Regions from separate parts of the Enterobacter asburiae genome, predicted to be linked through region 2. Evidence: predicted binding sites of a transcription regulator. Region 2 holds the regulator's gene; each other region holds the start of a gene.
What was found. The regulator PurR, encoded in region 2, represses purine synthesis genes. The targets are predictions, from matches to a motif close to CANGCAAACGTTTGCNTG.
Positions count from the first base shown of each region.

Region 1 (9,877 bases), 1.2 Mb from region 2:
CAGCTGATAAATTTCAAACTTCGCGCCGACGTCAATACCGCGGGTCGGTTCATCCAGCATCAGAATTTCTGGCTGGGTTAATAACCAACGTCCGATAATGACTTTCTGCTGGTTACCGCCTGACAGCGAACCAATTTGGGTGCGGTGTCCCGGCGTTTTCACGCGCATGGAGTCAATAACCCATTGGGTATCGCTCTTCATGCGGGAGTTATCCAGCAGTCCGACTTTGTTTTTGTAATTGCGAATGTTAGAAATTAACGAGTTAAAGTTAATATCCAGATAAGCATAAATACCGGTCGAACGACGCTCTTCCGTCACCAGCGCAAAACCATTATTAATGGCTTCGTTGGCGTTGTGGTTGTTAATTTTCTTTCCGTGCAGCGTAATGGTGCCCTGAGTTTTCTCACGGATGCCAAACAGGGTTTCCACGATGTCGGTGCGTTTTGCGCCAACCAGACCGGCAATCCCCAGGATTTCGCCCTTGTGCAGGTCGAAGGAGACATCGCGAATAGACGGCTGACGTAACGAGGTCAGATTGCGCACTTCCAGGATCACTTCGCCCGGCTTGTTTTCTTTGTCCGGGAAGCGCTGATTAAGGGAACGGCCGACCATCATGGCGATGATCTTGTCCATGTCCAGCCCTTCCAGCGGCTGCGTGGCAATCCACTGACCGTCGCGCAGGATGGTAATCTCATCGCACAGCTGGAAGATCTCTTCCATTTTGTGGGAGATATACACAATGCCGCAGCCGCGATCTTTTAGCTTACGAATAATGGTAAAAAGGTGATTAACCTCTTTTTCCGTTAATGACGATGTCGGTTCGTCCATGATGACGATTTTCGCATCATAGGAGAACGCTTTGGCGATTTCGATCATCTGCATCTGGGAGACGGATAATGTTCCCACGCGGGCGCGCGGATCGATATCAATATCCAGCTCATCAAAAATCGCTTTGGTGTCGCGATACATTTTGTCCTGATCGACAAAGACACCCTTGGTTGGATAACGTCCCAACCACATGTTATCCATGACTGAACGCTGCAGCACCAGGTTTAATTCCTGGTGAACCATCGAGATACCGTTTTCCAGTGCTTCTTTCGCTGAATGGAAATCGATCTCTTTCCCCTGAAAAAGAATGCTGCCAGAATCTTTTTGATAGATCCCAAAAAGACATTTTAATAATGTTGATTTACCCGCACCGTTCTCCCCCATCAGGGCATGAATAGAGTGAGGACGAACTTTTAAATTAACATTATCGAGTGCCTTAACGCCGGGAAATGACTTGTTGATACCGCTCATTTCCAACAGGTATTCACCGGATGACTGAGTATTTGTGCTGACCATAATTATACCTTGTTGGCCTCGCATATCGCGTTATAAAAGGGCGCAACGAATTGCGCCCAGTGGAGACAGTACCGCTAACTTATTTACCGATAAACTCAGCCAGGTTGGACTGGTCTACGCCCACGTAAGGTACGCGAACGATTTTGTTTTCAATTTTCCAGCTGGTACCATCAGCCGCGCCTTTGCCATCGGCCAGGTTTTTCGCCAGATCGAAGGTCGCTTTCGCCTGGTTGTTGGCATCGTTTAGAACGGTACCGGCCATCGCACCGGATTTAACCAGCGCCAGCGCTTCAGGCAGTGCATCTACGCCGAACACAGGAATGGAGGATTTGTTGTGTGCTTTCAGCGCTTCTACCGCACCCATTGCCATGGCATCGTTGTTGGCGATAACCACTTCGATTTTGTTCGCATTAGGGCCGGACAGCCACGCGTCCATCTTATCTTTCGCCTGAGCGGTATCCCACATCGCGGTATCTAACGCCAGCTGCTGGGTTTTCAGACCCTTGTCGTTCAGCTCTTTGATAACGTAAGTGGTACGGGCTTCAGCATCCGGGTGGCCGGGTTCGCCTTTCAGCAGCACGAACTGAATCTGACCGTCTTTGTTCAGGTCCCAGTTCGGGTTCGCCGCCCAGTGTTTGGCGATCAGATCGCCCTGAATAATACCTGACTCTTTGGAGTCGGTACCGACGTAATACGCTTTGTCGTAGCTATCCAGCGCTTTACGGGAAGGTTCTTTGTTGAAGAAGACGATTGGCACGTTCTGGCCGCGCGCTTTTTCAATAACCGTGCCTGCTGCAGCCGGGTCAACCAGGTTGATGGCAAGGGCTTTCACGCCTTTCGCCAGCAGAACGTCGATCTGGTCGTTCTGTTTGGACTGGTCGTTCTGGGAGTCGTTCATCAGCAGCTGAACGTCTGGCGCTGCTTTCGCATCTTTCTCAATCGCTTTACGCACAACAGACATGAAGTTGTCGTCGTATTTATAGATGGTCACACCAATACGGGTATCCGCAGCGTGCGCTGCTGCACCAAAAAGCATGCTTGCCATTACGGCAGACAGGGTCAACACCTTCTTATTCATGGTATCTCCGGTTTTTTTTATGCAGGGTAGTTCTTGTGAATAACGATCGGCAGGCAGGTGTTAATAAAACGTTACTGACAGCCGAAGTTCACTTATAAAATTTCTATCTTCCGTGTTCGGTAACGCTCCAGAAATGCGTTTTATTCGTTGTTTGCGGCACATTGGCTATAGTGAAAGTGAATAATCACCGTTACATAGCGTTTCAGCCCCTAAAACGCTGACATCATAGTCAGCGCCTTGTTAAGATACTGTGAATTTACTCACAGATTGAAAACGGTTACATCACCTGATGTAATCAGTTAGTGATCGGAACCACAATTTGCCGGGCCGCGACGGAGTGCCGACGCACTAAAGTCGGCATGAAACAGTGTGTTGCGCCCGGATCCAGCAGCCCTGCCGCCCCCTGTAACGCCAGTTCAGTCGCCAGTTTCGCCATAGAAGCAATGGGATAACGCACCGTTGTCAGCTGCGGATCGGTGTAACGGGCAATCGGAATATCATCAAAACCAATGAGTGATAAATGCTGTGGCACCGCAATGCCGTTATCTTTCAGCGCCGTCAGAGCTCCTGCCGCCATGCTGTCGTTATAGGCAAACACCGCAGTAAGCTGCAGGTTGCGGCCCAGCAGCTCCACCATTGCCGCCTCGCCGCCCTGCATGTCCGGCGTACCGGTGCCCGTCCAGCTTTCTGACGGCGTAATGCCGTGCTCTTTCAGGGCGTTTTGCCACCCCTCGCGCCGCAGGTCGTCATCTTCAATATGATGGCTGGAAGCCAGATAGCCGATCCGCTGATGCCCGTTGTTGATGAGCATTTTCGTCGCCATCATGGCGCCGCTGACGTTATCCAGCCCGACGCAGCGGTGGGCATAGCCGGGAACGATGCGGTTGATCAGCACCATGCCCGGGATCTGATCCATAAAGCCGGTTAGCTCTTCATCGCTCAAGGCTTTTGAGTGGACAATCAGGGCGTTACAGCGCTGGCGGATCAGCACTTCGATGGCGTGTCGCTCCTTTTCCGCCTCATGATAACTATTGCCGATCAGCACATATTTCTGATGCTGCTGGGCGACCACGTCGACCGCTTTGACCAGCGCGCCGAAAAAAGCATCTGATACATCCATCACCACCACGCCGATGGTGTCGCTGACCTGCGTCGCAAGCGCCTGGGCATTGGCATTTGGCCGATACCCGAGCTGGGTCACGGCTTTCATTACGGTTTCACGGGTTTCAGGGCTGACCAGCGCGCTATTGTTCAGCACGCGTGAGACAGTAGCCACAGAAACGCCCGCCTGACGGGCGACGTCACGAATGGTGATCATATTCACCATCCTTCAAAGGATTGCAGCAACTCACAGACACCCCCTGTGTTTAGCAAGGTGGCTATTTTGGCAGCGAGAGAAAGGGGACTACGTGAAGAAGCTCACACTCATGAAAACGCTTACATCCGTTTTGTTAATGATTGTGATCCAGATCGTTATCTGGATGTGTTCCTCAATGATACCCCTGAAGCATGTGCGGTTAACTGACGCCACACCCACTCCAGCGGTCCCTGGCGAAAATAACGTAGCCAGAGAACAGAAAACGCCAGGTTAATTACCCAGACCGGAATAACAAACGCCAGCAGCGTGAGGCGGTCGAATTTCATAAACAGGCCAAGATGATAGAAAAGCGTGGTGCAGATAAGCGTTTGCAGGAGGTAATTGCTCAACGCCATGCGGCCTACGCAGGCGATAGCGCTGACGATCCACAGGCGGGAAAGCGTTGGCCAGAAGCCATAGATCAATGCCGCGTAGCCGATGGTCTGGAACGGTGCGCTCAGCTCGCGCGGCACCTGGAGCAGGAACGCGCACCAGCGGTAATCCCAGTGGATGTGCCACTGCGTGATTATCGCCGGGAGGTTAATCAGCACGCCGATCAGCACCAGCCCGACACCCGTTCGCCGATAGTGACGCAGGCTGAACTCCCCTTTCAGCCAGCCGGTGCGCATCAGTGACGCGCCCATCAGCATCATGCCCGCCAGCTGCCAGCCGTATTGCGCGCCCAGCGCAAGGAGGTTATCCCCCAGCATATCCGCGCGGTTGCTTATCGCTTCCGTACCGCCCTTCAGCTTCCAGTACTGTTCGTACTGCAGGTTAGCGGCATCCGGGATCCAGGAACGGTTCGTCGCCTCGCCGGAGATCATCCCCAGCAGCAGCAGGACCCCAAGCCCCATGACATAGAGCATCACGCCGGTGTTAAACAGGCTTTTTACGCTGTGCGCATCGCGAATCAGACGCCAGCAGATGAGCCCGACTAACCCATACGCGAGAAGAATATCGCCGTCCCAAAAGAACAGGCCGTGGATAAAGCCGAGAAGAACCAGCAGCGTCAGGCGCGACTGTATCCAGCGCGTACCGCGTTTGAGGAGCAGTTGCAGACCAGCGCCAAACAGCAGGGCAAACAGCGTGAGGAATTTAACCTGCGCGAAGAGATCGAGGAGAGCCCAGGTCCAGGCATCACTGCGCGTGATGTCGCCATACCAGGCGGGATTGAGATAAGCCGCCTTCGGCAGGCCGAAGGCGCTGATATTAAGCAGCAGGATACCGAGAATGGCGACGCCGCGAACAAAATCGAGCGTGACGTTTCGCTCCATGGTTCCTGCCCTGTAAGACTTAGTTGTGGTGACGCACGGCGCGCAGGAACTCCTGGCGGGTATTCTGGCTCGATTTGAACAGGCCGCCCAGCGACGTGGTGGTCGTTGCACTGGTCGCATCACGCACGCCGCGCGCCTTCACGCAGTAGTGAACCGCGTCGATAGAGACGGCCACGTTATTCGTGCCCAGCAGCGTTTGCAGCGCGGTCAGGATCTGCTGCGTCAGACGCTCCTGCACCTGCGGACGCTGAGCAAAGAACTGCACGATGCGGTTGATCTTCGACAGGCCAATCACCGTATCTTTTGGGATATACGCCACGGTCGCTTTACCGTCGATGGTCACAAAATGGTGTTCGCAGGTGCTGGTCAGCGTGATATCGCGTACCGTCACCATCTCATCCACTTTCATCTTGTTTTCAATGACGGTGATTTTCGGGAAGTTGGCGTAATCCAGCCCGGAGAAAATTTCGTCGACGTACATTTTCGCGATGCGGTGCGGCGTCTCCATCAGACTGTCGTCACTCAGATCGAGATTCAGCAGCTCCATGATATCGGTCATATGACCGGCAATCAGACGCTTGCGGGTTTCATTGTCCAAATCCTGTACGGGCGGACGCAGTGGCGTTTCAAGACCGCGCGCAACCAGGGCTTCGTGGACCAGGGCAGCTTCTTTACTGAGTGATGACATTTTGTTCTCCTGCAGGTGTGGCGTCTTTTGCCCTCGTTGTGGCAAAAGTATGCGCTCATTGTGCGTGAGGCGGCGCACATAATCCAGTATTCACGACGATAATTATTGCAATTGCTGTTGCCTTTCAGCGTGACGATTCCAGACCAGGACTCCCCGACGAACAGCGCAACGCCCGCCAGCCCCAGCGCGGGCTCCAGCCGGTGGATAAGCCAGGTTGATAACGCCGAGGTCATCGGGCCAATCAACTGACCAATCGCATACCCGGTGGTGAGCAGGCCGGCCATATAGCGCGTGTGGTTTGGCGCCAGCTCGCGACCGTATAAAAGAGAGAGCTGCACGGCACACAGGAAACCGCCCCCCACCAGCAGCCCGCCCGTCAGCAAACCGCCAATCCCCGGCAGCAGCCAGGCCGCCAGCACGCCAGCTCCCTGTAACCAGAGCACGATAGCCAGCCTGCGGTTAGCCGTTGAGGTGTGGCGTAAAAGAATACTGAGCGCAATGCCCACCACGGCGGCGATGCCAAAAATCGGCCAGACAAACTGGGCAAACAGGCTGCCGGGAAAACGCACCGCCGCCATTTGCGACAGGAATGTCGCCGGGAGGATATAGCCAAACCCGGCCAGGCTGTAGCTCCAGACCAGGCGCTTTAAATCCGCCGTCAGCACCAGCGGCTCCGGCGCGGTGCCTGGGCGATGGAGCTGGCCGGATCGCGGAAGGTAGCGCGCCACCAGCGCAATCAGCACCAGCGCCAGCACGCCGTAGATTTGCCATGCCGCTCCGGCCGAAAGGGATTTCGCCTGGATATAAACGGCGAGCAGCCCGCTCAGGGCAATGCCCGCCCCCGGCCCGGCAAACACGGCGGCGCTCAGGCCCGGTTTACCCAGCTGCCCCAGCCGTTCGTTGGTCCAGGCGGCAATGAGTACCATCGACCAGCCGCTCATACAGCCAATCACGAAGCGCAGCAGGCCGTGCACGACGGCGTTATCCGCCGCCGCGGAGAGCAGCGTCAGCGCAACCGCGCCGGTAATGCCAAGCCAGAGGCGCGTTTCCACAAAGCGGTGCGCGCGCATTGCATCCCATGCGCCCACCAGATAGCCCAGATAATTCATCGCCGCGACCAGACCCGCGCTGGTCAGCGTAAGCTGCCCGGCAGCAATCATGAGCGGCACCTGAGGCGTAAAGGCAAAGCGCCCTATCCCCATTGCCACCACCAGAACGACAAACCCACTGAGCGCAATACGCAGCGCCATGACCGCTCCAATTGTTAAATAAAAGTAAATTTATGATGCAGCATCTCGCCGTCTGGCGAAAGTGAAAGTTACTCACAGGTCAATGAAAAGGCTGTATTATGGTTTTTATGAATACGCATTCTCATTAAGGAGCCCTGCATGGAACTGCTCGAAGAGCACCGTTGTTTTGAAGGTCGACAGCAGCGCTGGCGGCATGACTCCACCGTCCTGAACTGTGCGATGACGTTCAGCATTTTCCTGCCGCCGACGGAAAATCCGCCGGTTCTGTTCTGGCTTTCAGGCCTGACCTGCAACGACGAAAACTTCACCACCAAAGCGGGCGCGCAGCGTGTTGCCGCCGAGCTGGGTATTGCGCTGGTGATGCCTGATACCAGCCCGCGTGGCGATGATGTGGCCGACGATGCAGGATACGACCTGGGCAAAGGCGCCGGGTTTTATCTCAATGCGACCGAGCAGCCCTGGGCGCGCCACTACCGCATGTATGACTACATTCGCGACGAGCTGCCCGCGCTGATTCAGTCCGGGTTTGCGGTAAGCGACCGCTGCGCCATCAGCGGACACTCCATGGGCGGACACGGGGCGCTAATCATGGCGCTAAAAAATCCGGGAAAATACGTCAGCGTGTCGGCATTTGCGCCAATTGTGAACCCAACGCAGGTGCCGTGGGGGCAAAAAGCCTTCGCGCACTATCTGGGTGAAGATGAAGCAAAATGGCAGGAATGGGACAGCTGTGCACTGATGCTGGCCAGCAGCTCGGCAACTGCGATCCCGATGCTTATCGATCAGGGCGATGCGGACCAGTTCCTCGCCGGACAGCTGCAGCCTGCGGTGCTGGCAGAAGCGGCACGCCAGAAGGACTGGCCGCTGACGCTGCGCATACAGCCGGGGTATGACCACAGCTATTACTTCATCGCATCCTTTATTGAGGATCATCTCCGCTTCCATGCGGAGCATTTGTTTGGGTAAGTGCGGCTGCGTGCGCTCTGATGCCCTCACCCTGGCCCTCTCCCACAGGGAGAGGGAACAAATACTAAAAACGGCAACTTACGTTGCCGTTTTGCTTTTACCCTGGCCGCATCAGAACTTATAATCCACGCCGACAAAGTAGCGACGGCCATCTTCCGTATAGCTGTAATCGTCACGGCTCAGATCTTTATCCAGCAGGTTCTGCACGCCCGCGCGCAGCTTCACGCTTTTCGTCGCCTGCCACGCGGCGCCGGTATTCCAGATGACATAGCCACCCGGCGTTGCTGCACTGCTGGTCAGCGCGCGTTTCTCACCGGTGTAGTTGCCCTGAACGTAGAACGACCAGTCCTGCGTTGCCTTCCAGTCAACGGTACCGTTGGCGGTATGGAACGGCAGATCGGACAGCGGCTTGTTGCCGCCGTTGCTGATATCGCGACCGTCGTTGTAGGTGTAGTTCAGCGTCACCTTCCAGTCTTCGGCAACCGGGAACTTCACCTCGGTTTCCACCCCGCGGATGCGCGCCTTGTTAACGTTGTAGTAGCGGAAAATCGGCTCACCGTCCGCATTCAGGCCAACGTAGTTAGGGTAACCCTGGGCCTGTTTTGCATTGGCCGTACGGCTGATGCTGATGCGGTCATCCACGTTATTCTGGAAGGTGGTGACGCTGGCCTGCACGCCCTCTAACCAGCCCTCTTCCCCGCTGTAGTACAGGCCGAATTCGAAGCTCTCGCTGGTTTCCGGTTTCAGATCCGGGTTACCGACAATCTCACAGGCACCGCGACACGAGCCGGTGACCCAGTCCGGGCTCAGCTGCAGCAGCGACGGCGCTTTAAACGCGGTGGCCCAGCCCCCTTTCACCGTTACGGTATCGGTCGCGTTGTAAACCAGATAGGCTCGCGGGCTCCAGTGATCGCCGTAGGTATCATGGTCGTCCATACGGATGCCGGTGGTCAGCGCCAGAGGTTCAAAGAGACGCCACTCGTCCTCAAGGAACAGGGCATACTGGCTTGTCGAGGTACTGCTGCTGGAACCGCCCGTCAGGTTGACCGGATCTTTCAGCTTATCGTGACGCCATTCGCCGCCGAAGGTCAGCAGCTGGTTGATTTCGCCCAGCGGCAGCACGTATTTTCCGTCCACCGCGTTGCTCTCGGAGGTGATAGGATTGCTGTTGCCCGGGTTTTTGTTATCCACCTTTTCGCCGTAAACCTTCAGCTCGCTGTTGCCGACGCCCCAACGGCCGTTGTGGCTGAGTGAGTAGTTCTGACGCTCAAGGCGGTTTTTGTCGAGGGAATCCGAGTCGCGATCCTGACGGTCGAAGCCGTAGCCCGCCGTAAAGTCGTGATTTTCAGAGGGTGTCCAGGAGAACTCCACATTCGCATCGCGGCTGGTGAAGCCTTCAATGCGCGGCGTTTCACCGCTCGCCGTGGTGGAGGACTTCTGCTGACCGTCTTTCTCACGCTTCGCGAGGCTACCGTAGGCTTTCAGCCCCAGCAGGCCGTCCACCAGCGGACCGCTGGTATAGAACTGGCCGTTGTACGTGTCTCCACGGTCGCGGTGCTCCTGAATCGTGGAATCAGCGCTCAGGGTGCCCGTCCATTTCTGGCCGATTTTTTTGGTGATAATGTTCACCACGCCGCCCAGCGCATCGGAACCGTACAGAGAAGACATAGGTCCGCGCACCACTTCGATGCGTTCGATGGCGTCAACCGGCACCCAGTTGAGGTCGAAATCATTATGGCGGAACACCGCGTTACGCGAGTTGACGCGCTTGCCGTCGATCAGGATCAGCGTATAGCTGCTGTCCAGTCCACGAATACTTACCCCTTTACGGTTGTCCCCTTCGCTCGTGAGCTGAACGCCCGGCACCTCCCGTAACACATCTTTCAGATTCTGAACGGGTTTGCGCTGCAAATCTTCCTG
Region 1 is NZ_CP011863.1:2,255,695-2,265,571, forward strand. It holds gene mglA (galactose/methyl galactoside ABC transporter ATP-binding protein MglA) at 1-1,344, opposite strand, end outside; gene mglB (galactose/glucose ABC transporter substrate-binding protein MglB) at 1,424-2,422, opposite strand; gene galS (HTH-type transcriptional regulator GalS) at 2,718-3,740, opposite strand; gene yeiB (DUF418 domain-containing protein YeiB) at 3,896-5,053, opposite strand; gene folE (GTP cyclohydrolase I FolE) at 5,073-5,741, opposite strand; partial or broken gene ACJ69_RS11050 (YbfB/YjiJ family MFS transporter) at 5,844-6,991, opposite strand; gene fghA (S-formylglutathione hydrolase) at 7,130-7,957, shown strand; gene cirA (catecholate siderophore receptor CirA) at 8,069-9,877, opposite strand, start outside.
Region 1: a site for PurR is predicted at 3,849-3,866, ahead of galS (HTH-type transcriptional regulator GalS). Genes of this name have one in related genera too.

Region 2 (9,877 bases):
AAGCGTCGACGCCTCTTTCCAGTAGGCGCAGGAGTATTGCATGAAAGGGTCCAGCATACGGCTGAACAGGTCGTTGCCAAGATCGTAGTGTTCTTTACCTACGATCCACGCGCGCTTTTTACTTTGCAGATTGAACAGTCGGGAAGAGGCGACGCGCAGGGTGTCTTTGAGATTGCGAGGGAGTTGATTTTCAAGACCGGCACGCAGCACGCTGGCGAAAAAGGTGTCCAGACGTTCGCACTCCCACCAGCCGTCCATATAGCTTTCTCCCAGGCCTAACGATCCCTCTCGCAGCACGCGTTTAAAAAAGTCGGGATGTTTAACCTGAGGATCGGATGGCGATGATCCATTGATAGTGATGCCTGCTCGACCTAACAGTTCACTGACGATCCGGGACCAGTTGTCGTCCGGAACGCTGACTTCTTCTATACACGATGAACTCATAGCTTCTCCATCACCCTACTGTGATCAGAACCTTAAAACAGCGTAGACGCTTTTTTTGGTTTGTGAGAAATCTCACGGTAAATACCGCGAGGCTAATATCCGACGTAGAACAGAGGAAGGGAGATAGCCCTTGCCGAAATGCCTTCCATGGTAAAACGGGAGCGCTCCGGCTCCCGTTAACACTTAATATTTATCGTATTTAATCGAACCAAATTTAGTATAGGCCTCAAAATTTGGTGATTCAATAGAAAATTCTTAGCAACCTAATCACTGAAAATTAACATGATTTCCGGCGCGATTATGCATGCGACGTTTCAACCTGAGTGCGGTTAGCCTGCTCACGCTGCGCGGAGGCCTGCATGCGATAGCCCAACACCGCCAGCGCAACGGTCACCAGCATCACGCTGGTGGTGGTCAGGAGCGGCGTGGCAATCAGCGCCGATACCACCAGGCTTGCCAGGAAACACAGCCCCAGCTGCAGGGTGTTCTGCAGCGCGGCGGCGCGGCCTGTCGCCTGCGGGAAGGGACGCAGCGCCTGGGCTACGACAATCGGGTAAATCGCCCCGTTCGCGACGGCCATCACGCAGAATGGGATCAAAATTTCGGCCAGACCGGCACCCGGAATAAAGCCAACGGCCCAGGTCCCGATGACGCTCAGCGCATACAGCACCAGCAGCCACGGCAGCATCTGCTGACCTTCCCACTTTTGAAGCGCCGCGCGGCAGCCGTACCCGCCCACCAGGAACGCGATAGTCTGCGGAACATAGCTCAGGCCGATGGCTGCCGGGCTGTAGCCCATATCGTGCAGAATGAACGGCGAACCGGTGAGCCACGCGAAGAAGCTTGCCGAGCAGGCGGCATAGATCAGGACATTACCGCGATACGCTTTGGTGCTGAGCAGGGAAGTGAAGGTAATCGGCTTCGCGTCAGCATGCGCTTCTTTTTTATGCGCGGGCTTGAGGGCGAACGCCGGCAGCATCAGTACCAGGGTAATGGCAAACAGCGTGGCGAAGATGGCCTGCCAGTCGAAATGCGCGAGGATCCAGCTGCCCAGCAGAGGGGCGAGGGCAGGTGAGAGACCCACAAGCGGCATAATGGTGGCGAAAATACGGTTAGTGCGATTAGCCGGGTAATAGTCGGTGACCAGCGCCTGCCAGGTCACGGCCGCGGCACAGACGCCCACGGCCTGAATAAAACGCAGCACCAGCAGCCAGGTGGCATCGCGTACCCATAACATCCCCAGGCAGCCCACGGCAAAAATGGCCAGGCCCAGCAGCAGCACCGGTTTACGACCAAAGCGATCCGAGAGCGGTCCCCAGAGCAGCTGAGCGAAGGCAAAGCCGGCGAGGAATAAACTCAGGCTGGCGCTGATGGCGGCAGCCGGGGTTTGCAAATCTTCCTGCATGGCGGCAAACGCCGGCAGGTACATATCGGTGGCCAAAAAGCCCAGCACGCTTAAGCCGCCGAGCCAGACTAAAAAACCGTTCCTGGGTTGCATTATTTTATTCTCCTGAGGAGGCAGGTATACATTGGCGCTGAGTGTAGGGAGTGCAAAGCCGCTTGTGAAACACTAATATTTGGCGGGTGCATTCAAAAATTTTGCAGGCAGAAAATGTGGTCAGATTATTCTCTTGAAGTAGTCGATGCTGTTGCGCGTAACGGCAGCTTTAGCGGTGCGGCACTGGAGCTGCACCGCGTTCCTTCGGCAATCAGCTACACGGTGCGTCAGCTGGAGGAGTGGCTAGCGGTTCCGCTGTTTGAACGGCGGCATCGTGATGTGGAATTAACGCCCGCAGGCGCGTGGTTTTTGAAGGAAGGGCGTTCTGTTATCAAAAAAATGCAGATCACCCGCGAACAGTGTCAGCAGATCGCTAACGGCTGGCGGGGACATCTTTCCATCGCCGTGGATAATATCGTTAAGCCGGAACGCACCCGGCAGATGATCGTCGATTTCTATCGTCATTTTTCTGACGTCGAGCTGCGGGTCTCGCAGGAGGTGTTCAACGGCGTCTGGGATGCGCTGGCGGACGGCAGGGCAGAGATGGCGATTGGGGCCACGCAGGCGATCCCGGTTGGGGGACGTTACGCCTTTCGCGATATGGGGATGCTGAGCTGGAAATGCGTGGTGGCAAGCGATCATCCGCTGGCGTCGATGGAAGGGCCGCTCAGCGATGACACGCTGCGCAACTGGCCGTCGCTGGTGCTGGAGGATACGTCCCGTTCGTTGCCCAAGCGTATCACCTGGCTTCTGGACAACCAGCGGCGGGTGGTAGCCCCTGACTGGGAATCGTCGGCGACGTGCCTCAGCGCCGGGCTGTGCGTCGCGATGGTGCCCGTTCATTTTGCGCGTCCGCGCATCGATACCGGAGAGTGGGTTGAGCTGACGCTGGAGAATCCGTTCCCGGATGCGGCCTGCTGCCTCACCTGGCAGCAAAATGACGTCTCGCCTGCGATGGCATGGCTGCTGGATTATCTGGGAGACAGCGAAACGCTGAACCGGGAATGGTTACGGGAGCCAGCATAGCTGGCCCCGTAAAGCGATTAACGACGGTAGTCGCGGAACGGACCATCCGCTACGGAACGGCGTTCGATAAGACGCGGGTGAACTTCAATGGACTGCGACTCTTCACGCTTGTTGACGATTCTGTCCATCAGCATGTTGAAAGCCGTTTCGCCCAGCGAGTCTTTTGGCTGGTGAATGGTGGTCAACGCCGGGGTAAAGAAGCGCGCGTTACGCACGTTGTCATACCCGATCACGGAAATATCCTGCGGTACGCGCAGGCCCAGCTCGTCGGCAGCGCAGAGCGCGCCCATGGCCATGATGTCGCCCCCGCAGAACACGGCGGTCGGACGGTGCGGCTGGGAGACGATCTGCTGCATCGCGCGGTAGCCCGATTCCGGCTCAAAGTCGCCCTGCACAATCCAGTTTTCCGGCACGTTGATCAGCGCTTCTTCCATCGCTTTCATAAAACCGGCCAGACGGCCCGCGCCGGTGTTGCGCTCCAGCGGACCGGGGATCACGCCAATCTCGCGGTGACCGCGTTCGATCAGATAGCGACCGGCCATATAGCCGCCTTCAAAGGCGTTATCGATAACGGAATCGGTGAAATCCGCGCGCGCTTCGCCCCAGTCCATCACCACCATCGGAATATGGCGATACTCTTCCAGCATCGACAGCACGGACTCCGGATACTCGGAACACATCACCAGCAGGCCATCAACGCGCTTTTGCGCCATCATCGACAGGTAGGCACGCTGTTTTTCAATGCTGTTCCACGCGTTGCCCAAAATCAGGGTATAGCCTTTCTGGAAGCAGTTCTTTTCAACCGCTTCAATGATCTCGGCAAAATAGGCCGCTTCACTGCTGGTCGCCAGCAATCCAATGGACTTGGTGTGATTAACCTTGAGGCTACGCGCAACCGCACTTGGCGAATAGTGCAGCTCTTTGATCGCTGCCCAGACGGCGTTGCGCGTCTCTTCCGCCACAAAGCGGGTTTTGTTAATTACATGTGATACGGTTGTAGTGGAAACGTTTGCGCGTTTTGCTACGTCTTTAATTGTTGCCATTAAATGTCACTCCAGACCATATCCTAAGCTCCTGAAAAACCTGAAGGTAAACGTTTGCCTTCTCTCACCCTTATCTCGCAATGTTGAATTGCGGCACGCCGGGAAAACGACACGGGACGTCAGGAGGGGGTCAATGGCCGGTACGCTAATAAATTTAGCGTGGAATTTTGTCCTATCTTGATGAAAAGGGGAAGAGGTAAAGTGGTTATCAGTATAAATCCAGGAAGATTTTTGACGTAATCTGTGCAAAAATGAGCAAGCTCACTTTTCGTGTGGGGATTAAAAGGAGAAAAATTGATGAGTTCCGATCTTAAGTTTTCGCTGTTCACCACCGTTGTTGTGCTGGCTCTGATTGTTGCGGCCGGTCTGACGGCTGCGCTGCACTGATTTACGCGGAGGGAGAGCCTTCTCCCTCCCGACTCCCCGGATTGTTACTTCTCTGGCAAAAATCTTTTGCCATTTTGTTAACTTCTCATTTTTTGTGATTGATGTCATGCTTTCCGCTTCTTTGTTCTGTGTCACCACATGACACGGCATCCGGAGTTGACGCATGAAAATCAATTTTCCCCTGCTGGCCCTGGCGATTGGCGCTTTTGGGATTGGCACCACTGAATTCTCCCCGATGGGGTTACTGCCTGTTATTGCCCGGGGCGTAGATGTCTCTATCCCTGCGGCAGGGATGTTAATCAGCGCCTACGCTATCGGCGTGATGGTCGGGGCGCCGTTGATGACGCTTTTGCTTTCTCATCGCGCGCGCCGCAATGCGCTGATATTCCTGATGGCGATTTTCACCCTGGGCAACGTGCTTTCGGCCATTGCGCCGGACTACACCACATTGATGCTGTCACGCATTCTGACCAGCCTTAACCACGGCGCGTTCTTTGGGCTGGGGTCGGTCGTTGCTGCCAGCGTGGTGCCAAAACACAAGCAGGCGAGCGCCGTGGCAACCATGTTCATGGGGCTAACAATTGCCAATATCGGCGGGGTGCCTGCGGCAACCTGGCTGGGGGAAGCGATCGGCTGGCGTATGTCCTTCCTGGCGACTGCCGGGCTTGGCGTGGTTGCAATGGTGGCGCTGTTCTTCTCCTTGCCGAAAGGCAGCGCGGGGGAACGTCCTGACGTGCGCAGAGAACTGTCGGTGCTAATGCGCCCGCAGGTGCTCTCCGCGCTGCTCACCACCGTGCTGGGGGCAGGGGCGATGTTTACCCTCTACACCTATATTTCACCGGTATTGCATGACATCACGCACGCAACGCCTCTCTTTGTCACCGCGATGCTGGTGCTGATTGGCGTGGGCTTCTCGATTGGCAACTATCTCGGCGGGAAATTTGCCGACCGTTCCGTGAGCGGGACGCTGAAGGGTTTCTTAACCCTGCTGATTGTCATCATGGTTGCCATTCCGTGGCTTGCGCGTAATGAGTTTGGGGCCGCGATTGCGATGGTCGTCTGGGGAGCCGCCACCTTTGCCGTGGTGCCGCCGCTGCAGATGCGCGTAATGCGTGTCGCGCATGAGGCACCGGGACTTTCATCTTCCGTGAATATCGGTGCGTTTAACCTGGGTAATGCCCTGGGCGCCGCGGCCGGTGGAGCCGTGATTTCAGGTGGTCTGGGATACAGCTTTGTGCCGGTGATGGGGGCGATTATTGCCGCGCTCGGCCTGCTGCTGGTGATGATGTCGGGTCGTAAACAGCCTGAAGCAGCCTGCGCTGCGGAATAAACCAAAAACGCAGAAGGGCGAACCCTTCTGCGTGTCTCTTACGCGGCGAAGTTCTTCGCGACAAAGTCCCAGTTAACCAGTGCCCAGAAGTGCTCCAGGTAGTTCGGACGCGCGTTGCGGTAGTCAATGTAGTATGCGTGTTCCCACACGTCCACGGTCATCAGCGGCTTCGCGCTGGTGGTCAGCGGGGTACCCGCGTTAGAGGTGGACACGATAGCCAGTTTGCCATCCGCCTCTTTAACCAGCCACGTCCAGCCAGAACCGAAGTTCTTGATGGCTGCATCGGTAAATTTCGCTTTGAAATCCGCGAAGCTGCCAAATGCGGCGTTGATTGCGGTAGCCAGTTCACCGGCAGGTTCACCGCCGGCATTCGGCGCCAGGCAGTGCCAGTAGAAGGTGTGGTTCCACACCTGAGCCGCGTTGTTAAATACGCCACCCTCTGAGCTGCGGACGATCTCTTCCAGCGTTTTGCCTTCAAAATCGGTGCCCTTGATCAGATTGTTCAGGTTGGTGACGTACGTCTGGTGATGCTTGCCGTAATGATATTCCAGGGTTTCCGCAGAAATGTGCGGTGCCAGGGCGTCTTTTGCATACGGTAGTGCAGGTAATTCGAACGACATTGCTTCTCTCCTTATTGTATTTTGTGTTGCCAATAACCACACAGACAACATGGACAGGATAGCAAATTGAAAGGGTATGCAAAAGAGGAACTTACCCTGCCACGGATGTGGCAAGGCAGGGGTTAGCGAATGGTTTTCGGCGTCATCACGCGACGCGCGCCGACGTAGTGGCGTACCCAGTAGTCTTCACTGAGAGAGGTGATCTGAATATCCTGGCCGCTACGCGGTGACTGGATGAATTTCCCATTGCCGACATACACGCCGACGTGGTCAGCCGTGCCGCGACCCTGAGTGCGGAAGAACACCAGATCGCCGTTTTCCAGCTCACCGCGGTCAACCGGTGAGGCATCGCGCAGGTGGTACATCTCATTGGCGGTACGAGGAATGCGGAATTTGACCAGATCTTTATAGGCGTAATAGACGAGGCCGCTGCAGTCAAAACCGGTACGCGGCGAGCTGCCACCCCAGTGATAAGGTTTGCCAATCTGCCCCATCAGTTTGTTCATCGCGGTTTTTTGCGCTTTCTGTACACGCACTTTATGCACTTCCGCTATTTTCGTGACCTTCGTGCATTTCGCCTTGTGGCCTTTACGCGTGATGCATTTTTCAGTAACGAGGTTAGCGGCGGTTTGCGAAGCTTTACTTTTGGAGGAGTGTGCAGTGCGGGAAGGTTTTGTTTTCGTCTTGCTAGAAGCGGTCTGTTTCGTCTGAGCCGGTGTTTTTTTCTTGTCGTTCTTAGCGGTGGTTTTTTTCTTACGTTCTGTGGCTTTCACCAGATGGTTTTTTTGTACAGCAGAATGCCGCGCCTGCTGAGAGGCGTTTGCCACTGGCGTGAAAGTGAGTGAAGTAAACAGTAAAGCACAGAGCGTGATCGAGATTTTATTTATCCGCGCCACTGGGCAGTCCCCTGATAAATGCAGGTCATCAATAATACCCGCGTGTGATTTACAAAGCCCGTCGATTCTAATCTATAAAAACCCAGAAAGTTAATAGCATTTTTCAATCTACAATCCTGTTTCGTTAGCAAGTGCAAAAAAATTCATCGTTCTGTCGCACATTTGCCCACTCCCTAAGCAAAACCCAGACCGTCGCAGGGGTAAACACCATTTGCAATGCAACTTTTCGTGACTCGGGGTAGAATGTATAAACGTGACAAAAATGTTATTTTCCGATGCCAGTCTGAACCGCTACAATGTCAGACGAATGCCGTAACAGAAGTTAAAGGAAGCAAGACATGAGCACCACTATTGAAAAAATCCAGCGCCAGATCGCTGAAAACCCGATTCTGCTGTATATGAAAGGTTCTCCGAAGCTGCCAAGCTGCGGCTTCTCCGCACAAGCGGTTCAGGCGCTGTCAGCCTGTGGTGAGCGTTTTGCTTACGTTGATATCCTGCAGAACCCGGACATCCGCGCTGAGCTGCCTAAGTACGCTAACTGGCCGACTTTCCCACAGCTGTGGGTTGACGGTGAGCTGGTTGGCGGCTGCGATATCCTGATTGAAATGTATCAGCGCGGCGAACTGCAGCAGCTCATCAAAGAGACGGCGGCGAAGTACAAAACCGAAGAGCCGGACGCAGAGTAATTTTCTGCGCAAATAAAAAAGCGACCTGATAAGGTCGCTTTTTTTTATTCTTCGCTGTCGCCCAACGGCAGCGGCCAGCCGCCCAGACGCTTCCAGCGGTTGACGATCTCACAGAACAGCTCTGCGGTGCGCTCCGTGTCGTATAAAGCGGAATGCGCCTGCGTACCGTCAAAAGGTATACCCGCCGTGATGCAGGCTTTAGATAACACCGTTTGTCCCAGAGCCAGGCCGCTCAGCGCGGCGGTGTCGAAGGTCACAAAAGGATGGAAGGGGTTGCGTTTGAGCGCGGCGCGCTCCGCGGCGGCCATGGTAAAGCTGTGATCGAAGGTGGCGTTATGGGCCACCATGATGGCGCGGCTGCAGTTACTCTCTTTCATGCCTTTACGCACCATTTTGAAAATGGCGTGCAGCGCATCATATTCACTGACTGCGCCACGCAGCGGGTTATGCGGATCGATACCGTTAAACGCCAGCGCTTCCGGCTGTAAGTTTGCTCCTTCGAAAGGTTCAACGTGGAAATGCAGCGTGGTGTCCGGTGTAAGCCAGCCCTGTTCATCCATCTTCAGCGTGATGGCGGCAATTTCGAGCAGCGCATCGGTTTTAGCGTTAAATCCGGCTGTTTCTACATCAATGACAACGGGATAAAAACCACGAAAACGGTCGCACAGACCGCTAAATTGAGCGTTATCGGACATCAGGGTCTCTTACAAGGGGAAAAAGCAGAGTGCATTATGGCAAATTTTGCAGGGTGATGCAGTAAAACTACGGGCGCATGTTGCGCCCTGAGGGATCAGTTGCCCAGACCGCGACCCGCGTCTTTGGCTTCAATCAGCTCGATTTTGTAACCGTCCGGATCTTCCACAAACGCAATCACGGTGGTGCCGCCTTTTACCGGGCCCGCTTCGCGCGTCACGTTACCGCCGTTGCTGCGAATGCGCTCACACGCTTCGGCCGCGTTGTCCACTTCCAGCGCGATGTGGCCGTAGGCGGTGCCCAGCTCATAGCTGTCTACGCCCCAGTTATAGGTCAGCTCGATTACCGCTTCATCCGTTTCCGGGCCGTAACCCACAAACGCCAGCGAGTATTTGTATTCCGGGTTTTCGCTGGTGCGCAGCAGCTTCATGCCCAGGACGTTAGTGTAGAAATCAATGGAACGTTGCAGGTCGCCAACGCGCAGCATGGTGTGAAGTAGGCGCATAATTTCCTCATTAACCAATGGAATAGACTGTCTTTTTGAACAGAAACGATGTTTTAGTATAGCGGCGAAGTATCGCCGCTATCAATGAACAACGGCGAGATTACAGAGAAGGGTAGTCGGTGTAGCCTTCCGCGCCGCCGCCGTAGAAGCTTTCCGGGCGCTGCGGGTTCAGGGCCGCTTTTTTCTGCAGACGGGCAACCAGATCCGGGTTGGCGATGTAGTCGCGGCCAAACGCGACGGCATCGATTAGCCCTTTGCCGATCAGGTCTTCGGCTTTCTCCGGGGTATAAGCCCCCGCACCGATGATCACCCCGTGGAAACGCTCGCGCACTTTCTGACGGAAAGCGTCCGTGTAAGGCTTACCGCCAGCCCAGTCCGGCTCGGACATGTGCAGATAGGCGATGCCACGTTTTGCCAGTTCTTCGATCAGATAAAGAGCATCGGCTTCTTCGTTTGGACCGTTGTCGACGTTCTGGAAAGAACCGATTGGGGAGACGCGGATCCCGATACGATCCGGGCTCCACTCCTGGCATACGGCATCAACCACTTCCAGCACCAGGCGAGCGCGGTTTTCGACGCTGCCGCCGTACTGGTCGGTGCGGTGGTTAGACGACGGTGACAGGAACTGGTGCAGCAGGTAGCCATGCGCAGAGTGCAGCTCAATCAGGTCAAAACCGGCTTCACGGGCGTTGGCCACGGCCTGGCGGAAGTCGTTCACGATACCCGGGATCTCGTCCAGCTCAAGCGCG
Region 2 is NZ_CP011863.1:1,021,697-1,031,573, forward strand. It holds gene cfa (cyclopropane fatty acyl phospholipid synthase) at 1-444, opposite strand, end outside; gene punC (purine nucleoside transporter PunC) at 743-1,942, opposite strand; gene punR (DNA-binding transcriptional activator PunR) at 2,057-2,968, shown strand; gene purR (HTH-type transcriptional repressor PurR) at 2,986-4,011, opposite strand; gene cydH (cytochrome bd-I oxidase subunit CydH) at 4,309-4,398, shown strand; gene ACJ69_RS05075 (MFS transporter) at 4,562-5,728, shown strand; gene sodB (superoxide dismutase [Fe]) at 5,767-6,348, opposite strand; gene ACJ69_RS05085 (C40 family peptidase) at 6,471-7,244, opposite strand; gene grxD (monothiol glutaredoxin 4) at 7,583-7,930, shown strand; gene rnt (ribonuclease T) at 7,975-8,625, opposite strand; gene gloA (lactoylglutathione lyase) at 8,721-9,128, opposite strand; gene nemA (alkene reductase) at 9,229-9,877, opposite strand, start outside.

Region 3 (9,877 bases), 1.8 Mb from region 2:
CGCCAGCGAGGCGTGTACGCAGCAGTAGTCGAACTCGATGCCCTGGCCGATACGGTTTGGACCGCCGCCCAGCACCATAATCTTGTCGCGGTCGACGGACGGGTTCGCTTCGCACTCGTCTTCATAGGTGGAGTACATGTAGGCGGTGTCGGTCGAGAATTCAGCCGCACAGGTGTCTACGCGCTTGTAGACCGGGTGCAGGTCGTACTGGTCGCGCAGCTTGCGGATTTCCGCTTCGCGCACGCCCGCCAGCTTAGCCAGACGCGCGTCGGCGAAGCCTTTACGCTTCAGCACGCGCAGGAAGTCAGCGTCCAGGCCGGTGATGCCCAGCTCAGCGACCTGTTCTTCCAGACGCACCAGCTCTTCAATCTGCACCAGGAACCAGCGGTCGATGTTGGTCAGGTTGAACACGCCGTCGACGGACAGGCCCGCACGGAAGGCATCGGCGATATACCAGATACGCTCTGCGCCAGCGTCTTTCAGCTCGCGGCGAATTTTGGTCAGCGCTTCCGGGTCGTCCAGGCTCACTTTCGGGTCGAAGCCGGTCGCGCCCACTTCGAGGCCGCGCAGCGCTTTCTGCAGGGATTCCTGCTGCGTGCGGCCAATCGCCATCACTTCACCGACAGATTTCATCTGGGTGGTCAGACGGTCGTTCGCGCCTGCGAATTTCTCGAAGTTGAAGCGTGGAATTTTGGTGACAACGTAGTCGATGGACGGCTCGAAGGACGCAGGCGTGCGGCCACCGGTGATGTCGTTCATCAGCTCGTCGAGGGTGTAACCCACCGCCAGCTTCGCCGCCACTTTCGCAATCGGGAAGCCGGTCGCTTTAGAGGCCAGCGCGGAGGAACGGGACACGCGCGGGTTCATTTCGATAACAATCAGACGGCCAGTTTTCGGGTTCACCGAGAACTGCACGTTAGAACCGCCGGTTTCCACGCCGATTTCACGCAGTACCGCCATCGAGGCGTTACGCATGATTTGATACTCTTTGTCGGTCAGGGTCTGGGCTGGCGCAACGGTGATGGAGTCGCCGGTGTGGATACCCATCGCATCGAAGTTTTCGATGGAGCAGACGATGATGCAGTTGTCGTTTTTATCACGCACCACCTCCATCTCGTACTCTTTCCAGCCAATCAGCGATTCATCAATCAGCAGCTCTTTGGTTGGGGAGAGATCCAGACCGCGCTCGCAAATCTCTTCGAACTCTTCGCGGTTGTAGGCGATGCCGCCGCCGGTGCCGCCCATAGTGAACGATGGACGGATGATGCACGGATAGCCCACGTCAGCCGCGACGGCCAGCGCTTCTTCCATATTGTGTGCGATACCGGAACGCGCGGTGTCGAGGCCGATTTTCTTCATCGCCACGTCGAAGCGGCGACGGTCTTCTGCTTTATCAATCGCGTCGGCGGTCGCACCAATCATGGTCACGCCGAACTCTTCCAGCACGCCCTGACGCTCCAGCTCCAGCGCACAGTTCAGCGCCGTCTGGCCGCCCATGGTTGGCAGCACCGCGTCCGGACGCTCTTTCTCGATGATTTTACGCACCACTTCCCAGTGAATCGGCTCGATGTAGGTTGCATCGGCCATTTCCGGGTCGGTCATGATGGTTGCCGGGTTAGAGTTTACCAGGATTACGCGGTAACCCTCTTCACGCAGGGCTTTACACGCCTGCGCGCCGGAGTAGTCGAATTCGCAGGCCTGGCCGATGACGATCGGGCCAGCGCCAAGGATCAGGATGCTTTTTATGTCTGTACGTTTTGGCATTGTCTTCTCGGCTCCTGATTATTTAGCGGTCTTACGGTATTGCTCGATAAGTTCGATGAAGTGATCGAACAGCGGCGCGGCGTCGTGTGGGCCCGGGCTGGCTTCCGGGTGACCCTGGAAGCTGAATGCTGGCTTATCGGTACGGTGGATACCCTGCAGGGTGCCATCGAACAGCGACTTATGGGTCACGCGCAGGTTAGCCGGCATCGAGGCTTCATCGACGGCAAAGCCGTGGTTCTGCGCGGTGATCATCACCGTGTTGTTATCGATGTCTTTCACCGGGTGGTTACCACCGTGGTGGCCGAACTTCATCTTAACGGTGTTCGCACCGCTCGCCAGCGCCAGCAGCTGATGGCCAAGGCAGATGCCGAATACCGGGATGTCGGTTTCCAGGAAGGACTTGATGGCGGCGATGGCGTAATCGCACGGCGCCGGGTCACCAGGGCCGTTGGACAGGAAAATACCGTCCGGATTCATCTTCAGCACGTCTTCGGCAGACGTTTGTGCCGGAACCACCGTCAGGCGGCAGCCGCGGTCAACCAGCATGCGCAGGATGTTGCGCTTGGCGCCGAAATCGTAGGCCACCACGTGGAACGGCAGCTCGCTCTCTTTTTTCGCTTCCGGCAGGTCGCCTTCCAGCGTCCAGCTACCCTGAGTCCAGCTGTAGGCTTCAGCAGTCGTCACTTCTTTCGCCAGGTCCATGCCGTTCAGGCCCGGGAAGGCTTTCGCTTTTTCCAGCGCCAGCGTCGCATCGAGGTTATCACCCGCGATGATGCAGCCGTTCTGTGCACCCTTCTCGCGCAGCAGACGCGTTAACTTACGGGTATCGATATCGGCAATCGCCACGATGTTATGGCGCTTCAGATAAGAAGAGAGGTCTTCGGTATTGCGGAAGTTGCTGGCAATCAGCGGCAGGTCGCGGATGACCAGGCCTTGCGCATGTACCTGAGAAGATTCTTCGTCAGCCGCATTGGTGCCGACATTGCCGATATGAGGATAAGTAAGAGTAACGATTTGGCGAGAATAGGAAGGATCAGTGAGGATTTCTTGATAACCGGTCATTGAAGTATTGAAAACGACTTCCCCAACCGCCGAACCCGTTGCCCCTATGGCCCGACCGATAAACTGGGTTCCGTCTTCCAGAACCAATAGCGCTGACTTAATCAAAACACCCTCCAGAGAATATTCACTCACTTTATTTGCATATTAATTCATAGCATGTCATGGATCAATGCAAATGTGTTGCCAGCGGATTTTTGGCAAACGGCGGCATTCTGGGGATTTGGTGGGTAAAAGTCAACTTAAAACGGATATTTTGTTTACTCTTTTGCAAGTCTGACGAGTGGAATGCGGCTTAAGCGACAAAAAGATCAGGTAAATCACTGCGGAAAACGCTTGCGCGCCTGGTTTAATGAAAAGTGAGCTAGCGCAGCACCATAAAGTAGACCAAATGGTCAAAATTTACATTTCAGTAACGTTAAAACGCTATAAGAGATAGATATTTAGAGCGTTAGGAAAAAATACACCATGAAACAGATAAAATAAAAGGGCAATAAAATATTGCCCTATGCAATCAAACAATTACGACTGCAATAACCACATCACGATGGGTAATAATGCTTACAAATTGTTGAGATCGAGCACGTCTCGCATATCAAAAAGGCCATCTTTCTTGTTTTTAAGCCACAAAGCGGAACGTACCGCACCGTTGGCGAACGTCATTCGGCTGGAGGCTTTATGCGTAATTTCGACGCGCTCACCAATATCGGCGAACATCGCCGTGTGTTCGCCGACGATGTCACCTGCTCGCACGGTTGCAAAACCAATGGTGCCCGGCACGCGTTCGCCGGTGTAACCTTCGCGGGTGTAAACCGCGCAGTCTTTTAAATCTTTATCAAGTGCATGAGCAATCGCTTCGCCCATCGCCAGCGCCGTACCTGATGGCGCATCAACTTTGTAACGGTGGTGAGCTTCTACGATCTCAATATCGGTATAGTTGCCCATCACCTTCGCGGCCTTCTCCAGCAGCTTCAGCATGACGTTAACGCCCACGCTGAAGTTTGCGGCGAAGACAATCGCAATCTCTTTTGATGCATCCTGGATAGCCTGCTTACCCGCATCGTCAAAACCGGTGGTGCCGATCACCATCCCCTTGCCGTGCTGGCGACAAAACGCCAGATGCGCGAGCGTCCCTTCCGGGCGGGTAAAATCGATGAATACATCGAAGTCCTCTTTTACCGCCTCCAGGCTGCTTTGTACGGTAACGCCCGTGTGGCCTGCGCCCGCCAGCTCACCGGCATCGGTCCCCAGAAGTGAAGAACCTTCACGCTCCAGAGCCGCGCCAAGCGCGACGCCATCCATCTGAAGTGCCGCCTGAATAAGCTGACGGCCCATACGTCCACCCGCGCCCGCAATGGCGACACGGATCTGTGCATCATGCATAGTTATTCTCTTACGTTAAAATGATGTAAACCGTTTTCAGATTAACCAGCCTTGAGAAGCACTGCCAACTGAAAACACCGATAATTAGAATTTAACGTGAAACCGACTTAAATATCAGTAAAAGACATGATTTTGTCGTCACGATAAAGTAACGGGTAAAAAAAAGGCCAGCACAGGAGGTGCTGGCCTTTCATCAGAAAAAGGTCTATTCGACTTCGCGGGCGTCGATGCGCAGTTCTTTCGGGACTTCAAAAACGATGTTCTCTTCACGTCCTTCCAGCGGCACCGCTTCGCCGCCACCCAGCTCCTGCAGACGGGAAATGACGTTCTGTACCAGAATATCTGGCGCAGACGCCCCGGCCGTCACGCCGACACAGGCCGCGTGCTTAACCCACGCTTCCTGAATATCCGACGCGTCATCAATCAGGAAAGCCATTTTCCCCATACGCTGCGCCAGTTCGGCCAGACGGTTGGAGTTAGACGAGTTTTTGGAGCCGACCACCAGCACCACATCCGCCTGTTCAGCCAGTGCGCGCACTGCTTCCTGACGGTTAGTGGTCGCGTAGCAGATATCATCCTTACGCGGACCGACGATTTTCGGGAAGCGCTGACGCAGGGCGTCAATCACGTCTGAGGTATCGTCTACGGAGAGCGTCGTCTGGGTCATAAACGACAGACGGGATTCATTTTTCACGTTCAGCGTAAAGACATCGTCCGGCGACTCAACCAGATACATCCCCCCTTCCGGGTTGCTGTACTGGCCCATGGTGCCTTCGACTTCCGGGTGACCGGCATGGCCAATCAGAATCGACTCTTCACCGCGGCGGCTGGCGCGCGCCACTTCCATATGCACTTTTGTCACCAGCGGACAGGTGGCATCGAAGACGGTCAGGTCGCGGCTTTTCGCTTCGTTACGTACCGCCTGAGAGACGCCGTGCGCGGAGAAGATCAGGATCGCACCGTCCGGCACTTCGCTGATCTGCTCAATGAAGATGGCGCCGCGCTCGCGCAGGCTGTCGACCACGTAGCGGTTGTGCACCACTTCGTGACGCACATAAATCGGCGCGCCGTAAATCTCCAGCGCGTTTTCAACAATGCTGATAGCGCGGTCTACACCGGCGCAGAAGCCGCGCGGGTTAGCCAACAGGATCTGCATTTCAGGCCTCCAGTGCAGGATCGATTTCCAGCACTTCAACATCAAAATGAACGGTACGCCCGGCAAGCGGATGGTTGAAGTCAACGGTAATAGAGTCGCCGTTGATTTCGCGGATCACGCCAGGCATTTCGCTGCCGTCCATAGCGGTAAAGAGCATAATCGCCCCGATTTCCGGTTCACCCGCGTCCATAAACTCGCGGCGCGAGAAATACTGGATCAGGTCCGGACTCGGCACGCCAAACGCGGCATCCGGCTCCAGCGAAAAGGCTTTTTTCTCACCCTCTTTCAGGCCCAGAAGCTGCTGCTCAAGACCTTCAGACAGGGAGGTATCGCCAAGACGAAACAGGGCCGGTTTGCCGTTATTGCGGGTGGATTCGGCCGTGGAGCCGTCATCCAGCTTCAGCGTGAAGTGAACGAGAACCGCGCTGTTGCTCTGTACGGATTTAGACATGCAAATTGCTCGCTTGTTTTGCCCGGTAGCATTACGCCACCGGGCGAGTGTGTTACGCCTGCTCTTTCGCAGCCGGTTTAGGCAAAAAGCCTTCCAGCACGATTAACGCCGCACCGATACAAATTGCCGTATCGGCCAGGTTAAAGGTCGCGAAGTGCCAGTCGCCGACGTAGAAGTCGATCATATCGACCACAAAGCCGTGCCACAGGCGGTCAAACAGGTTGCCCAGGGCGCCGCCAATGATCAGCGCGTAGGCAATGTTATTCAGCTTTTGCGTGGCCTTCGAGCGGTACATCAGCACCGCGAGGATCACGCAGATACCGAGAGCGATACCCGCAAAGAACCAGCGCTGCCAGCCACCGCTGTCGGCAAGGAAACTAAACGCTGCGCCGTAGTTACGCGCGTAGTGCAGATTAAGCGACGGGAACAGCGGAACCGTCTCCCCCAGAGTAAAGTTCTGGAGGATCAGGAACTTGCTGCCCAGATCGATAATCAGCACCACAACAACCAGCCACAGCCAGCGCAGTCCTGTTGAACAGAGAGTTTTACTCATCAGGCAAACTTACGTTTTTCGCCGTCACCGGCGACGTTGCTTACACAGCGTCCGCAGATGTCTGCGTGTTCCGCCACCTGGCCAACATCGGTGGTGTAATGCCAGCAACGCGGGCATTTCTCACCGTCGGCTTTGCTCAGCGCGACTTTCAGTCCTTTGAGCAGTTCGCTCTGCTGAGCATCAGCAGAAGCATCGGCATAATCCGCAACTTTCGCACCGGAGGTCAACAGGACAAATCGTAATTCATCGCCCAGCGCCGTCAGCTTCGCCGCCAGCTCCGGTTCGGCGTACAGCGTGACTGCCGCTTCCAGAGAGCCGCCGACTTTCTTGTCTGCACGCGCCTGCTCGATAACCTTATTCACTTCGCCACGCACTTTCAGCAGTTCGTCCCAGAAGGCATCGTTCATTGCTTCGGTGCTGGAGAGATCGAACAGGCCTTCGTACCACTCGCCGGTGAAGACATACTTCTCACGGTCGCCCGGCAGATAGCCCCAGATTTCGTCCGCGGTGAAGGACATGATCGGTGCCATCCAGCGCACCAGCGCTTCTGCGATGTGGAACAACGCGGTCTGGCAGCTACGACGCGCCACGCTGTCCGCCTTCGCGGTGTACTGGCGGTCTTTGATGATGTCGAGGTAGAACGAGCCCATCTCGATGGAGCAGAAGCGCATCAGGCGCTGCACCACTTCGTGGAAGTCGTAAGACTCATAGGCTTTCAGGATATCTTCCTGCGCCGCTTTCGCGCAGCCTACCGCCCAGCGATCCAGCACCACCATCTCTTCCGGTTTCACCATGTCTTTTGCCGGATCGAACCCGTTCAGGTTCGCCAGCAGGAAGCGCGCGGTGTTACGGATACGACGATAGCTGTCGGCGGCACGCTTCAGGATCTCGTCAGACACCGCCATTTCGCCGGTGTAATCGGTAGAGGCCACCCACAGACGCAGAATGTCTGCGCCCAGCTTGTTCATCACATCCTGCGGAGAAACGGTGTTACCGATAGATTTGGACATCTTACGGCCCTGACCATCCACGGTGAAGCCGTGAGTCAGTACCTGACGGTAAGGCGCTTTCCCCTTCATAGCGGTGGAGATCATCAGAGATGACATGAACCAGCCGCGGTGTTGGTCAGACCCTTCCAGATACATATCGGCAGCGTGACCGGCAAATTCCGGACGCACGTCAACCACGGAGGAGTGGGTAGACCCGGAGTCGAACCACACGTCCAGGGTATCCGGCACTTTCTCGTAGTTGTCTGCGTCAGCGCCCAGGATGTCGCGGGAGTCGAGATCCCACCACGCCTGAATGCCGTCAACTTCGACGCGCTTCGCCACTTCTTCCATCAGTTCCAGGGTGTTCGGGTGCAGCTCCTGCGTCTCTTTATGTACGAACAGAGACATCGGCACGCCCCAGGTACGCTGACGGGAGATACACCAGTCAGGACGGTTAGCCACCATGGATTCGATACGCGCCTGGCCCCAATCAGGGATCCACTGCACGCCTTTGATCTCTTTCAGAGACTGCTCGCGCAGGCCTTTCTGATCCATGCTGACGAACCACTGCGGGGTCGCACGGAAGATGATCGGGGTCTTGTGACGCCAGCAGCACGGATAGCTGTGCTGCATTTTTTCAACGTGCAGCAGCGCGCCGCTGGTGCGCAGCATGTCGACGATGATGTCGTTCGCTTTGAAGACGTTGATACCGTCCAGCGCCGGGTAAGTGCCAGGCAGGTAAGATCCGTCCGGGCCAACCGGGTTAGCGATTTCCAGACCGTACTTCAGGCTGATGTTGTAGTCGTCAGGACCGTGGCCACCGGCGGTATGTACCGCACCGGTACCCGCTTCCAGCGTCACGTGGTCGCCCAGGATCGCCGGAACGTCGAAGTCCAGGAATGGGTGCTTGAAGCGCATCAGCTCCAGCGCGTCGCCTTTCACGGTGCCCAGCACGGTGTAGTCGCTGATATGCGCGCGCTTCAGCACGCTCTCAACCAGATCTTTCGCCAGGATAACCGCCTGACCGTCAATCTGCACCAGCGCGTATTCGAACTCACCGGACAGGGAGATCGCGCGGTTGGCTGGCAGGGTCCACGGGGTGGTGGTCCAGATAACCAAAGAGATCGGGCCGTTTACCGAGGAGACGCCAAATTTAGCTTTCACCGCATCCTGATCGACGGCATGGAACGCCACGTCGATAGATGGAGAGGTTTTGTCGTAATACTCAACTTCCGCTTCTGCCAGCGCAGAGCGGCAGTCCACGCACCAGTGCACCGGCTTAGCGCCTTTGTGCAGGTGGCCGTTACCGATGATTTTACCCAGCGCACGGATGATGTTGGCTTCAGTTTTGAAGTCCATGGTCAGGTACGGGTGCGACCAGTCGCCCAGCACGCCCAGACGGATGAAGTCAGCGCGCTGACCGTCAACCTGCGTGGCTGCGTATTCGCGGCACTTCGCACGGAACTCGGCGGCGGTGAACTTCTCACCCGGCTTGCCAAACTCTTGCTCTACCTTCAGCTCGATCGGCAGACCATGGCAGTCCCAGCCCGGAACGTAAGGCGAGTCATATCCCGTGAGGCCTTTGGACTTCACGATAATGTCTTTCAGAATCTTGTTAACCGAGTGACCAATATGAATGCTGCCATTCGCATATGGAGGGCCATCATGCAGAATGAAGGTTTTTTTGCCTTTTTTGGCTGCACGAATGATGCCGTACAGGTCATCATCGGTCCAACGCGCCAGCATTCCCGGTTCGCGCTTGGCGAGATCGCCGCGCATCGGGAACCCTGTTTCCGGCAAATTCAGGGTTGATTTATAGTCACTCATCAGATTCTCGGTTCCGTATTTATCACGTAGGCAGTTAAGCCGGGTTCAAAGCCCAAAAAACTCGCGGGCCGTCAATTCATCTCGCGCAATTTGCGCTTTTAGTTCATCCAGCGAACCAAATCGCTGCTCGTTGCGTATTTTTTTACGCAGTATCACATCTATATGGCGACCATAAAGGTCCATTACAACGTCCAGCAGGTGCACTTCTAACTGTTGACGCACACCGGCGACGGTCGGACGCGTGCCAATGTTGGCGACGCCGAAGAACGGCTTATCGCCCAATCCTGCTACTTCCACCGCATACACCCCTTTAACCGGGGAAACCTGACGACGCAGCGGTATATTCGCCGTCGGGAAGCCTATCGTGCGGCCCAGCGCATCGCCATGGACCACGCGGCCAGAGATGGTGAACGGATGCCCCAGCAGGGTTTCTGCCGTGTCCAGGTCATCATTAGCCAGCGCCTGACGCACCGCCGTGCTGCTGACGCGCACGCCGCCTTCGCAGAAGGTCATCGCGCTGGTGACGTCAAATCCATACTCCAGACCAGCCTTCTGTAATAGCAAGAAATCGCCCTGACGACCAGCGCCAAAGCGGAAATCATCACCCACGGCGAGAAACTGTACGCCAAGACGCTTAACCAGCAGGTCGCTGACGAAATTTTGTGCTGTCAGCGCGGCAAAGCGACGATCGAAAC
Region 3 is NZ_CP011863.1:2,857,563-2,867,439, forward strand. It holds gene carB (carbamoyl-phosphate synthase large subunit) at 1-1,764, opposite strand, end outside; gene carA (glutamine-hydrolyzing carbamoyl-phosphate synthase small subunit) at 1,783-2,931, opposite strand; gene dapB (4-hydroxy-tetrahydrodipicolinate reductase) at 3,385-4,206, opposite strand; gene ispH (4-hydroxy-3-methylbut-2-enyl diphosphate reductase) at 4,412-5,362, opposite strand; gene fkpB (FKBP-type peptidyl-prolyl cis-trans isomerase) at 5,364-5,813, opposite strand; gene lspA (signal peptidase II) at 5,866-6,366, opposite strand; gene ileS (isoleucine--tRNA ligase) at 6,366-9,182, opposite strand; gene ribF (bifunctional riboflavin kinase/FAD synthetase) at 9,228-9,877, opposite strand, start outside.
Region 3: a site for PurR is predicted at 3,149-3,166, ahead of carA (glutamine-hydrolyzing carbamoyl-phosphate synthase small subunit). Genes of this name have one in related genera too.